One region of the Kitasatospora sp. NPDC053308 genome, then DNA from elsewhere that is predicted to be linked to it. Evidence: predicted binding sites of a transcription regulator. Region 1 holds the regulator's gene; the other holds the start of a gene.
The links. The regulator HspR, encoded in region 1, represses chaperone genes until heat shock. The targets are predictions, from matches to a motif close to TTGAGNNNNNNNNNCTCAA.
Positions count from the first base shown of each region.

Region 1 (5,972 bases):
CCCCGGAGGAGCTCGCCGCCGCCAAGCGCGAACTGGCCGAACGGACCGGCGACCTGCAGCGCCTGCAGGCCGAGTACCAGAACTACCGCAAGCGGGTCGAGCGCGACCGGCTGACCGTCCGCGAGATCGCGGTCTCCAACATCCTGGAGTCCCTGATCCCGGTCCTGGACGACATCGGCCGCGCCCGCGAGCACGGCGAGGTCACGGGCGGCTTCAAGTCCGTCGCCGAGTCCCTGGAGACGGTCGTCGCCAAGCTGGGCCTGCAGCAGTTCGGCAAGGAGGGCGAGCCCTTCGACCCGACCATGCACGAGGCGCTGATGCACAGCTACTCCTCGGACGTCACCGAGGACACCTGCGTGCAGATCCTCCAGCCCGGCTACCGCATCGGCGAGCGGATCATCCGCCCGGCGATGGTCGCCGTCGCGGAGCCCCAGCCGGGCACCCAGACGGCCGCCGGCCCGGACACCGAGGCGAAGTCCGGCGAAGCGGACAAGTCCGACGGTGGCTCGGACAGCTGACCACCTGTGACAGCTGACAACCAGTGCGCTGCGGAGTCGTACGCCGGCCAGTACGGCGGCCGGCTCCGCAGCGCTCTGTCGACGGCGGCGCGTTCCACCGCTGTCGACAGCACCCTCAGTGCAGTGACGACGGACATCGGGAGGTGGCGCGAGCCGTGAGTGGCAAGGACTATGTCGAGAAGGACTACTACAAGGTCCTCGGCGTGCCCAAGGACGCCACCGCCACCGAGATCAAGAAGACCTACCGCAAGCTCGCGCGCGAGTTCCACCCCGACGCCAACAAGGGTGACACCAAGGCCGAGGAGCGGTTCAAGGACATCTCCGAGGCGTACGACGTCCTGTCCGACGAGAAGCGCCGCAAGGAGTACGACGAGGCCCGCAGCCTCTTCGCCAACGGCGGCTTCCGGGCCGGCGGCCCCGGCGGCACCGGCAGCTACAGCTTCGACTTCGGCGACCTCTTCAGCGGCAACCAGGGCGGCGGCGGCGGACTCGGCGACGTCTTCGGCGGCCTCTTCAACCGCGGCGGCCCCCGGCAGGCCCAGCCCCGGCGCGGCGCCGACGTCGAGACCGAGGTGACGCTCTCCTTCGAGGAGGCGGTCGACGGCGCCACCGTCCCGCTGCGGATGACCAGCCAGGCGCCCTGCCGCACCTGCAACGGCACCGGCGCCAAGTCCGGTACCACCCCGCGGGTCTGTCCCACCTGCGTCGGCGCGGGCACCGTCAGCCGCGGCCAGGGCGCGTTCGCGCTCTCCGAGCCGTGCAAGGACTGCCGCGGCCGGGGCATGATCGTCGACGACCCGTGCACCGACTGCCACGGCAGCGGCCGGGCCAGCTCGGCCCGCACCATGCAGGTCCGCATCCCGGCCGGCGTCCAGGCCGACCAGCGCATCCGGCTCAAGGGCAAGGGCGCCCAGGGCGAACGCGGCGGCCAGCCCGGCGACCTCTACGTCACCGTGCACGTCGACCCGCACCCGGTCTTCGGCCGCAAGGGCGACAACCTCACCGTCACCGTCCCGGTCACCTTCCCCGAGGCCGCCCTCGGCGCCACCATCGAGGTCCCCACCCTCGGCGGCCCCTCCGTGAAGCTCAAGCTGCCCCCGGGCAGCGCCAACGGCCTCACCATGCGCGCCCGCGGCAAGGGCGCCACCCGCAAGGACGGCACCCGCGGCGACCTCCTCGTCACCGTCGAGGTCGTGGTGCCCCAGCACGTCACCGGCGACGCGCTGGACGCCCTGGAGCAGTACCGCGAGGCCACCGCCTCCGACGATCCGCGAGCCGCCCTCTTCCGGGCGGCGAAGGGAGCGTGACGACCAGATGTCCCCGATGAACCCGATCAACCCGATCGACCCGCTCAACGCCGAGGGCCCGATCGCCCCCGGCGTCGGCGAAGGCCTCCCCGGCGGCGGCACCCGCCGCCCCCGCCGGGCCCCCTCGGCCACACCGCAGTACGTCCTCACCGAGGACACCCCGGTGTACGTCATCTCGGTGGCCGCCGAACTGTCCGGCCTGCACCCGCAGACCCTGCGCCAGTACGACCGCCTCGGCCTCGTCTGCCCCGACCGCACCGCCGGCCGCGGGCGCCGCTACTCCGCCCGCGACATCCAGCAGCTGCGCGAGGTCCAGCGGCTCTCCCAGGACGAGGGCATCAACCTGGCGGGCATCAAGCGGATCATCGAGCTGGAGAACCAGGTCGCCGCCCTCCAGTCGCGCGTCGCCGAACTCGTCGACTCCCTGGAAGGCGCCGCCACCGCCCTCCAGCAGCGCGAGGCCGCCGTCCACGCCTCCTACCGCCGCGACCTCGTCCCGTACCAGCCCCCCACCCCCCAGTCCAGCGCCCTCGTCGTCTGGCGCCCCAAGCGCTGACCGACACCCCGCACGGCCCCGCCGCCGGCCCCCTCCTGTCCGGGGGGTGCCGGCGGCAGCTTCGGTGTGGCACCCTCCTTCCTGCCGGGTGGGTGCCAGTTCAGCTGCGCGTTGGCGAATGACTGTGCGACAGTTGCATCGGAAATCTGGCACGGGAGTACGACCTAGCAAGGCCGAAAGGCCCCCGCCGAGGGCAAGGAGCGACAGATGGGTGGGGCTGAAGCATCCGGTCCCATGACCAACGCGCACACTCAGCTCTCTCCCGAAGCCAGATCACTCTATAAGGCTGTTGTTCAAGAACACGGCAGAGTGATCCCGGCTGAGGTCGAGGAGTGCAGCGACCATCTCCGCGAATTGGTCGATATCGGCTTGCTGGTGCCTGACGTAGAGAATCCCGGAATGCTTGTCGCCGTCGACCCGAAGCATCTCACCAACAGCCTCACAGCCGTGTGGCAACGCAAGGCGCTTGATCTGCTCAGTCGGGCTGCTGCGTTGCCATCAGACTTCCAAGAACTCGCTCAAGCTTACGGAAATGGAGTAAGCAGTGGGCGCGATGGCGGTCCTATCGAACACCTTCACGGCCTAGCGGAGATCAATCGTCGGCTGGTTGAACTCATGGAGAGCAGTCGTGAGGAAGTGCTGAGCGCCCAGCCAGGCGGAGGCTCGCGCTCGTTCCCCACAGAGGCAGCGATCGCGCTGGACACCGAGATGCTTCGCCGGGGGGTCTCGCGGCGGACCTTGTACCAGCCGAGCACACGGTATTCTGCGCCTACACGGGAGTACGTCGCAGCCATGACCACCGCTGGCGGTGAGGTCCGCACATTGGGCGAGCCCTTCACGAGAATGATCATCGTTGATCGCACCGCCGCAATCATTCCCGTTACGGGCGACCAGCACCGAGCGGCGTTCATTCAGGACGAGGCTGTGATCGGCTTCATGGTCAGCCTGTTCGAGAGCTTCTGGGAGCGGGCCATACCTTTCCAGGGCGGCCTAGACGTCCCGCCAGAAGTTGTGTCAAGACTGCGCGAGAACATCGTCGGAATGATGCTGCAAGGCATCGGCCACCGCGTCATCGCCAGAAATCTCGGCTTGAGTGAACGCACGCTCGCCAGACACATCGCGGAAATGCGGGAAGAACACGCCGCAGACACCTTGTTCCAGCTCGGATGGAAACTGGCGGAAAGCCGACGTGCCATGCCGCTGTTCAATGAGAACGAGACGCCCTACTGAGCCCAGCTCAAGTCCAGATCACATCGTCTGCCTGGGCTGCCACGAGCGGCATCTGCGCGACAGCGGACGACGGCTGCTGGGCGTGGGCCTGTGGCGTCGTCCAGATCACGTCAGCCTGCGCAGAAGTCGAACCGAGCAGGATCGCCGCTACAGCCAGTACCACTGCGGTCGCGAACCGGCGCGCCTTTGGCACTGTGACCACTCCCTCTCCGACAACGTTGAGCTTTCAGCCAATCGGCCTCGCATGAGCTGCAGCGCTGATTATGCTGCACAATCCCGAACGTGTCATCGAGGGACCTCTGCGACGCTCACCCCCAGCGCAACTCTTCCAAAGCCCCAAGGTGCTGCGAAGGCGGTCAGCCTGTCATCTCGCTGCCAGGCAGCGAGATGACACCTCGCACCAGTGGACTCGCAGGCAGGCGCAGCGACACGATCAGTGCACCGACTGATCGCCACCCAAAGCGCGACGCAGACGGATGTGTCCACATCAATAATGCACGCAAGCACAACAGCTATGAGCGCGCGTATCACCCCAAACAGCAGCAGCCACTGGGACCCGTCCCCGACCCGGTCGGCCTTTCAACGGAGTCGACATGACTGACCACTACCAGGGCTCCACTACCCGTCACCTCGACAGTGCCCCTGAGGGCCGGCGTGCGCGTGTGTTCCTGGCCGCGCCGCTGATGCGGCTGACCGGCCCGGCCGACAGTGTGGTGACGCTCGCCAGCCGGACGCGGCTGACGACGCTCCGCACCACCCTGCTCCGCAGCGGTGCCGCCGTGTACAGCGCGCACCACAGTGACGCCTGGACCATCTCCGGCCGCGCCCCGGAGCCCCGCGTTCCCTCCGACTTCCGCGCCCTGCAGTCCGCGGACCTCGTGTTCGCCTACGTGGGAGCGCCACTCTCGGCCGGTGTGAGCCTGGAGCTGGGCTGGGCCTCGGCGCTGCGGAAGCCGATCGTCCTCCTCGTCGACGAGGCCATCACCCACAACCCGCTGATCGCCACCATCGAGCAGGTCGCCCCCGTCCTGCCGCTGGTCTTCGACGACACCTGGTCGCAGGAGGCCCTCAACCACACGGTCGAGACCGCCCTGGACTGGGCCGGCATGGCCCTCTCCCTGCGCGAGGGCTTCTGGACCGCCCCCGGCGAGCAGTTCAACGTCCCCCGGCAGCAGCCCCCGGTCCCCGGCTACTGGCCGGCCGCCACCGGCTGAGCAGCGCTCAGCCACCGGACTCCCCCGTCCGGGCTCCCCGCATCTGCCACCCCAGTTGGAACAGCGTCTCCGCGTCGTACAGCTCACGCAGCCGGGCGATGTGACTCGCGACCGTACGCTCGCTCAGCCCCATCCGGCTGGCGATCGCCCGCTGCGTGAGCCCTCGGGCGAGCAGGCGACCCACCTGCTCCAGGGGCGTGGACCCTGCGGATCCGTCGGCGAGCGCCTCCCAGTCCACCACCTGGGCCTGCTCCCGCTGCCGTTCGAAGACGCCCACCAGGTAGGCGACCATCGCCGGATCCTCCACCACAGCGGCCACCGTGTGATCGACGGTGGCCGGGATCAGCGCGACGGCCCTGTCGAAGATCAGCGTCCTGGTGAACGGTCCGTCCAGCAGCCGGATCGGGGCACCGAGCCGCGTGGACTGCGCGGCGTACTCGACGGTTCGCGGGTCGGAGCAGGCCGAGGGCTCGAAGAGGGTCAGCATGGCACCCCTCCCTCGACGTAGCGGCGGGCCTGGTCCAGCGCGTCCGCCATGTGGTCGTGCGGACGAGGCCCGCCTGGTTGGGCGGCCAGCGCTTCGTGCGGGTAGTCCCTGGTCGTCTGCGAGATCAGGTGACGGATCTCGACCATGCCGGACACCCGCCGGATGCCACGGCCCGACGGACGTCGGCGGGGCGCCGCATCGTAGGCCTGCGCAAGGTCCTCCAGCAGGTCCGGGACCAGCGCGGCCCGGGCCAGCAGGCGGGCGCTCTCCTCGCGGAGGCCGGCACCGATCCGCTCGCCGACGGCCCGCGGGTTCACCGCGCTGTAGGCGCTGTCGGCGATGCGGAAGGCCAGGAGGCCGAGGTCGGTGAGCTGCTTGACCGTCGGTTCGTCCTCGGGGCGGATGTCACCGATGTGGAGGCGCCCGCCTTCATTGAGGATCTCCCGGTAGAGCTCGCGGGCGGCCTCGGACAGGTCGAGCTCAGGCATCACGGGCTCCCCTCATCTGCCAGCCGAGCTGGAACAGGGTCTCGGCGTCGTGCAGCTCCCGCAGGCGGGCGATGTGGCCCGCCACCGTGCGTTCGCTGAGGCCCAGGCGCGAGGCGATGGCGCGCTGGGTGAGGCCGCGGGCGAGCAGGCGGCCGACCTGGTCGGAGACGGG
Region 1 is NZ_JBVJJY010000001.1:407,124-413,095, reverse strand. It holds gene grpE (nucleotide exchange factor GrpE) at 1-518, shown strand, start outside; gene dnaJ (molecular chaperone DnaJ) at 674-1,825, shown strand; gene ACZ6Y7_RS01895 (heat shock protein transcriptional repressor HspR) at 1,842-2,381, shown strand; gene ACZ6Y7_RS01890 (TrmB family transcriptional regulator) at 2,616-3,611, shown strand; gene ACZ6Y7_RS01885 (hypothetical protein) at 4,205-4,825, shown strand; gene ACZ6Y7_RS01880 (helix-turn-helix transcriptional regulator) at 4,833-5,312, opposite strand; gene ACZ6Y7_RS01875 (hypothetical protein) at 5,306-5,800, opposite strand; gene ACZ6Y7_RS01870 (LuxR C-terminal-related transcriptional regulator) at 5,793-5,972, opposite strand, start outside.

Region 2 (5,972 bases), on a different contig from region 1:
TCGTGCGAGACGTTGGCGACCAGCTCGCGGCGGTGCTGGTCGGCGGCCTCCAGGTCGGCGGCCATCGCGTTGAAGGCGGCCGCCAGCTCGCCGATCTCGTCGCGCGAGCTCACCTCGACCCGGCGGCTGTAGTCGCCGGAGGCCATCGCCCTGGCGGCCTCCGTCATCTCGCGCAGGGGGGCGGTCAGCCCGTGCGCGAGGAACTGCATGAACAGCAGCGAGGCGATCATGGAGAAGACCATGATGATCCGGATCTGGGTCTCGGACCGGATCGCCACGACCACCATCCCGGTGGCCAGGAACACGGAGACGATCACGAGCAGGGCGAGTTTGCCCTTGATCGAGCGGACCGGGTCGAGCGGCCGGATGTCGGTCCAGACCCGGTGGGCGGCACGGGCGACGAGGGTCTGCGGCCGTGCGCGGTCGGAGTCCGCGTTGCGTTGCTGTGGAAAGGTCATCGGTCCCTGTGGTCCCCGCGTGGTGGACGGCGTCGTTCGGGACGAGGGCCCCCCGGTGGCCCGTCGCCCGAGGTCCGCCGTCAGGAGAGCGGGGCCTCCAGTGCGTACCCGACACCGTGCACGGTGCGGATCCAGCTGGCGCCGATCTTCCGGCGCAGCGCCTTGACGTGGCTGTCCACGGTGCGGGTGCCGGAGGCGTCGGTCCAGTCCCAGACCTCGGCCAGCAACTGCTCGCGGGTGAGCACCGCGCGCGGCTGGGCGGCCAGGCAGGCGAGCAGGTCGAACTCGGTCGGCGTCAGGTGGACGTCACCCGAGGCCAGCCGGACCCGGCGCTGCACGTGGTCGATCTCCAGTTCGCCGAAGCGCAGGCTGCCGAGCGCGGGCGTCCGGGCGGCCTGCTGGGCGCGCTCGACGCGGCGCAGCAGCACGTTGACCCGGGCGGCCAGTTCGCGCATGGAGAACGGCTTGGTCATGTAGTCGTCCGCACCGACGCCGAGGCCGACCAGCAGGTCCGTCTCGTCGTCGCGGGCGGTCAGCATCAGCACCGGCACCGGGCGCTGGGCCTGGATCCGGCGGCACACCTCCAGGCCGTCGAAGCCGGGCAGCATGATGTCGAGGACGACGAGGTCCGGCTGCCAGGTGTGGAAGCCGTCGACCGCGCCGGGGCCGTCGTGGGCCACGGCGACCTTGAAGCCCTCCGCGCCCAGTCGGGCCGCGATCGACTCGGCGATCGTGGGCTCGTCCTCCACCACCAGCACTCTGCGCTGGCTGCTCACCGCTCCGCCGGCGTTGTGGTTGTCCTGCTGAATTTCTGTCACGGTCACGCCACCGCCCCCAGGGCTGCGGGCCGGCCACCTGTGGGGATGGCGGGGCTCCGCTCGTAGTCTTGTTCCGTCGTGGACTGTGCCGGGTCCGCCGTCCCGTCGCGCGATCGGGAGGCGAGGACGGACTGGTCGGCCGCCCACTTCTCCCGCGCACTTCGCAGCGTACGGACAGCGGATGCTTTCCGGCAGGTGGACCGGACGTTTCCGGCCCGTGGGCCGACTGTTCGAGCCGCCCGCGGGCCCACTGCGCGAGTGGGCACGGACCGGTACCTTACCCGGCGAATTTTCACCGCGTAACGGTACGTATGCAGTCGAGTTGACGCCAAGTCGCCGGTCAGAGGCCCTACTGACAGGTCAATGGGAAGTAGGTCTGGACCAATATCGGGAATCCTGCGATCCGGTACGTCGACGGTCTTCACGGGCTTTTCCCAGCTGCCTCCCAGAACCTCGACGTACCGTGGGCACGACAACACCCGTTCGGGCGGAACCCGTGGTGCGCGCCGGTGCGTCGGGCCCCGGCGGGAGCCGGTGGCTGCGGCGTGGAGCGGAGGCGGCATGGCGGGACTGCGGCGGGACGCCGACGGGCGCGCGCCCGCGGGAGTGCCGTACGGAATGCTCCGCCACGGGTTGCGTTCCGGTGTCGCGCAATGGGTGCTGGACCGGGTGCCGACGCCCCGGCGCAATCCCTTCACGCTCGGATACCTCGCCGTCGTGGGCGTCACCACGACCTTCGCGAAATTCGCGGACCCGGAACTCGTGCGGCGCTTGCAGGAAGCTTCCAGCTCCGACGGCCACAACCTGCTGCAGCACCCCCTGCGGGCCCTGGTCCTGAGTGGTCTCTGGGTGGCCGGCGAGGTGTGGATGCCCTACCTGTGGGGATTCGCCCTCACCCTCGCGCCGCTGGAGCGCAGGGTCGGGCCCGCCCGGGCCGCCGCCGTCTTCGCGATCGGCCACGTCGCGGCCACCCTGCTCTCCCAGGGCGTGGTGATCGCGGCCGTCGGGACGGGGCGGATGGCCCCCGAGGTGCTGGACCGCCTGGACATCGGGGTCAGCTACGGCGTGCTCGCCTGCCTGGGCGCGGTGGCCGGACTGCTCTCCTGGCCCGGGCGGCTGCTCGCGCTGGGCGGCGCCGGGGCGATGATCGCCGGGCAGATCGCCTCCGACGAGGACGTGGTCACCGCGGTGGGGCACCCCGCGGCGGTGCTCGCCGGGGTCGCGCTGTGGCGGTGGCTGCGCCGGGTCGAGCGGCGCCCGGCCCGGCCGCGTCCGGTCGCCGCGGCGGCCGGCGGCGCCGTGCCGGCGCGCGTGCGGACCGCGCGCTGAGGACTTTCCGGGGGCTGTGCGGTGTTCCCCCGGCGCCCTTTTGACGGCGGCCCCCGAGGCGTTCCCCGGCCGGATCCTGTTCGCTCACGGCGAACCACGTCGCGGGAACATCCGGTGCCCGTCAAGCCTTAGTCAGGTCGACTCAACTTCACTGACTGGGGAGAGATCATGGCATCGACGTCCACACCGCTCACCCTGCCCGTGCTGCCGCTCGACGACGAGGTCGTCCTGCCGGGCATGGTCGTGCCGCTGGACCTCAAGGACACCGAGGTGCGCGCCGCGGTCGAGGCCGCCCGTGCCGCGGCCGCCGTCGGTGGCAAGCCGCAGGTCCTGCTGGTCCCGCGGGTGGACGGCTCGTACGCGGCGGTCGGCACGCTGGCCACCGTGGAGCAGGTCGGCCGGCTGGCCGACGGGGAGCCCGCCGCGCTGGTGCGCGCCGTGCGCCGGGTCCGCATCGGGGTCGGCACCACCGGCCCCGGCGCCGCCCTCTGGGTGGAGACCACACCGTTCACGGAGTCCTCGGTCGGCCTGCCGGTGGCCGGCCGGGCCGCCGAGCTCGTCAAGGAGTACAAGGCGCTGTCCACCCAGTGGCTGCGCAAGCGCGGCGCCTGGCAGATCGTGGACCGGGTCGCCCAGATCGAGGGCGTCGGCGAGCTCGCCGACAACATCGGCTACGCGCCCTTCGCCACCGCCGAGCAGAAGCTCAAGGTGCTGCTGGAGGCCGACCAGGTGGCCCGGCTGGAGTACGCGCTGACGCTGCTGCGCGACCACCTCGCCGAGGAGGAGGTCAACGACACCATCCGCAAGGACGTCGAGGAGGGCGTGGCCAAGCAGCAGAAGGAGTTCCTGCTCCGCCGCCAGCTGGAGGCCGTCCGCAAGGAGCTGGCCGAGCTGAACGGAGACCCGGCCGACGAGGAGGGCGACTACCGCGCCCGGGTCGAGGCCGCGGACCTTCCGGAGAAGGTCCGCGCGGCCGCCCTCAAGGAGGTCGACAAGCTGGAGCGGGCCTCCGACCAGTCGCCCGAGGGCTCCTGGATCCGCACCTGGCTGGACACCGTCCTGGAGCTGCCCTGGAACGATCGCACCGAGGACGCGTACGACATCGCCGGCGCCCGCGCGGTGCTGGACGCCGACCACGCCGGCCTGGCCGACGTGAAGGAGCGCATCGTCGAGTACCTGGCCGTCCGCAAGCGCCGGGCCGACCAGGGTCTCGGCCTGGTGGGCGGCCGTCGCGGGGGAGCGGTGCTCGCCCTCGTCGGCCCGCCCGGCGTCGGCAAGACCTCGCTCGGCGAGTCGGTGGCCCGCGCCATGGGCCGCAGGTTCGTCCGGGTCGCGCTCGGCGGCGTCCGGGACGAGGCCGAGATCCGCGGCCACCGGCGGACCTACGTCGGCGCGCTGCCGGGCCGCCTGGTCCGGGCGATCAAGGAGGCCGGCTCGATGAACCCGGTCGTCCTGCTCGACGAGATCGACAAGGTCGGCTCCGACTACCGGGGCGACCCGGCCGCCGCCCTGCTGGAGGTGCTGGACCCGGCGCAGAACCACACCTTCCGGGACCACTACCTGGAGGTCGAGCTCGACCTCTCCGACGTCGTCTTCCTCGCCACCGCCAACGTGCTGGAGGCCATCCCCGAGCCGCTGCTCGACCGGATGGAGCTGGTCCGGCTGGACGGCTACACCGAGGACGAGAAGGTCGTCATCGCCCGCGACCACCTGCTCCCTCGCCAGCTGGAGAAGGCCGGCCTCGGCGGCGAGCAGGTCAGCGTGGACGAGACCGCGTTGCGCCGGCTCGCCGGGGAGTACACCCGCGAGGCGGGCGTGCGGAACCTGGAGCGCTCGATCGCCCGGGTGCTGCGCAAGATTGCCGCCCAGGCCGAGCTGGGCGAGCGCGAGCTGCCCGCCGCGGTCGGCGCGGAGGACCTGCGCGCCCTGATCGGCCGGCCGCACCACGTGCCGGAGGCCGCCCAGGAGCCGGGCGAGCGCCGCACCGCCGTCCCCGGCGTCGCCACCGGACTCGCGGTGACCGGCGCCGGCGGCGACGTCCTCTACATCGAGGCCTCGCTGGCCGACGCCGAGACCGGCGGCACCGGGCTGACCCTCACCGGGCAGCTGGGCGACGTGATGAAGGAGTCCGCGCACATCGCGCTCTCCTACCTGCGCTCGCGCGGCGCCGAGCTGGAACTGCCGGTCACCTCGCTGCGCGACCGCGGCGTGCACCTGCACGTCCCGGCCGGAGCCGTCCCCAAGGACGGGCCGAGCGCCGGCATCACCATGACCACGGCGCTGGCCTCGCTGCTCTCCGGCCGCAAGGTGCGCACCGACGTGGCGATGACCGGCGAGGTGTCGCTGACCGGGCGGGTGCTGCCGATCGGCGGGGTGAAGCAGAAGCTGCTCGCCGCCGACCGGGCCGGGATCACCACGGTGATCATCCCCAAGCGCAACGAGGCCGACCTGGACGACGTCCCGGCCGAGGTGCTGGAGCGGCTCACCGTCCACCCGGTGGCGGACGTCCGGGAGGTGCTGGAGCTGGCGCTGGAGCCAGCCGAGGTGCTGGTCGCCGCCGCCTGAGCGGCGGGCCGGTGAGCTGAGGGGCCGACGGCACCTGCGCGTGCGAGACTGCGGAGGTGCCGTCCCCCACGCAGCGCGCCCTGGCCCGGGTGCCGGCCCGGCTGCGTCCCTTCCTGGTGCGCCACCGCCGGCTGGTGAAGTTCCTGCTGGTCGGGGGCACCTGCTTCGTGCTCACCGTGGTGGTCAACCTCCAGCTCAAGTCGACCGTGCTGCAGCACAAGCCGGTGGTCGCGCTGACCATCGCGACCGTGATCGCCACCGCGGTCTCCTACGTGCTGAACCGCAGCTGGGCCTTCCGGGCCGGCGGCCGCCGGCGCGAGGCCCTGCTGTTCTTCCTGGTCAGCGCGGTGGCGATCGGCGTCAACGACCTGCCGCTGGTGATCTCCCGCTACCTCCTGGACCTGCGCGAGCCGTACGTGGGCTCCTTCGCCCAGGAGGTCGCCGACTTCGTCAGCGGCATGGTCGTCGGCACCTTCGTGGCGATGCTGTTCCGCTTCTGGGCGATGCAGCGGTGGGTCTTCACCCGGCTCGCCGAGCGCCCCGCCGCCGGGCCCGCGCCGGTCCGGACGGCGGCGCCGGAACCCGGCTACGCCGCCGCCGACGTCCCGCCGGACGCGCCGTGACGGGCGAGGTGAGCCGGATGCGCGAGCCGGACGCCCGGCGGACCGGGCCGGCCAGCCAGCAGGGCATGCGCCGGGCCAATCTGGCCCTGGTCCTCGGGGTGATCGCGAGCGGCCCGCGCTCTCGTGCCGAGGTCGCCGCCGAGACCGGGCTGACCAGGGCCGCGGTCTCCTCGCTCACC
Region 2 is NZ_JBVJJY010000005.1:298,859-304,830, forward strand. It holds gene ACZ6Y7_RS14690 (sensor histidine kinase) at 1-458, opposite strand, end outside; gene ACZ6Y7_RS14695 (response regulator transcription factor) at 539-1,276, opposite strand; gene ACZ6Y7_RS14700 (rhomboid-like protein) at 1,838-2,605, shown strand; gene lon (endopeptidase La) at 2,774-5,170, shown strand; gene ACZ6Y7_RS14710 (GtrA family protein) at 5,227-5,793, shown strand; gene ACZ6Y7_RS14715 (ROK family protein) at 5,811-5,972, shown strand, end outside.
Region 2: the regulator HspR is predicted to act here: its motif matches at 2,733-2,751, upstream of lon (endopeptidase La).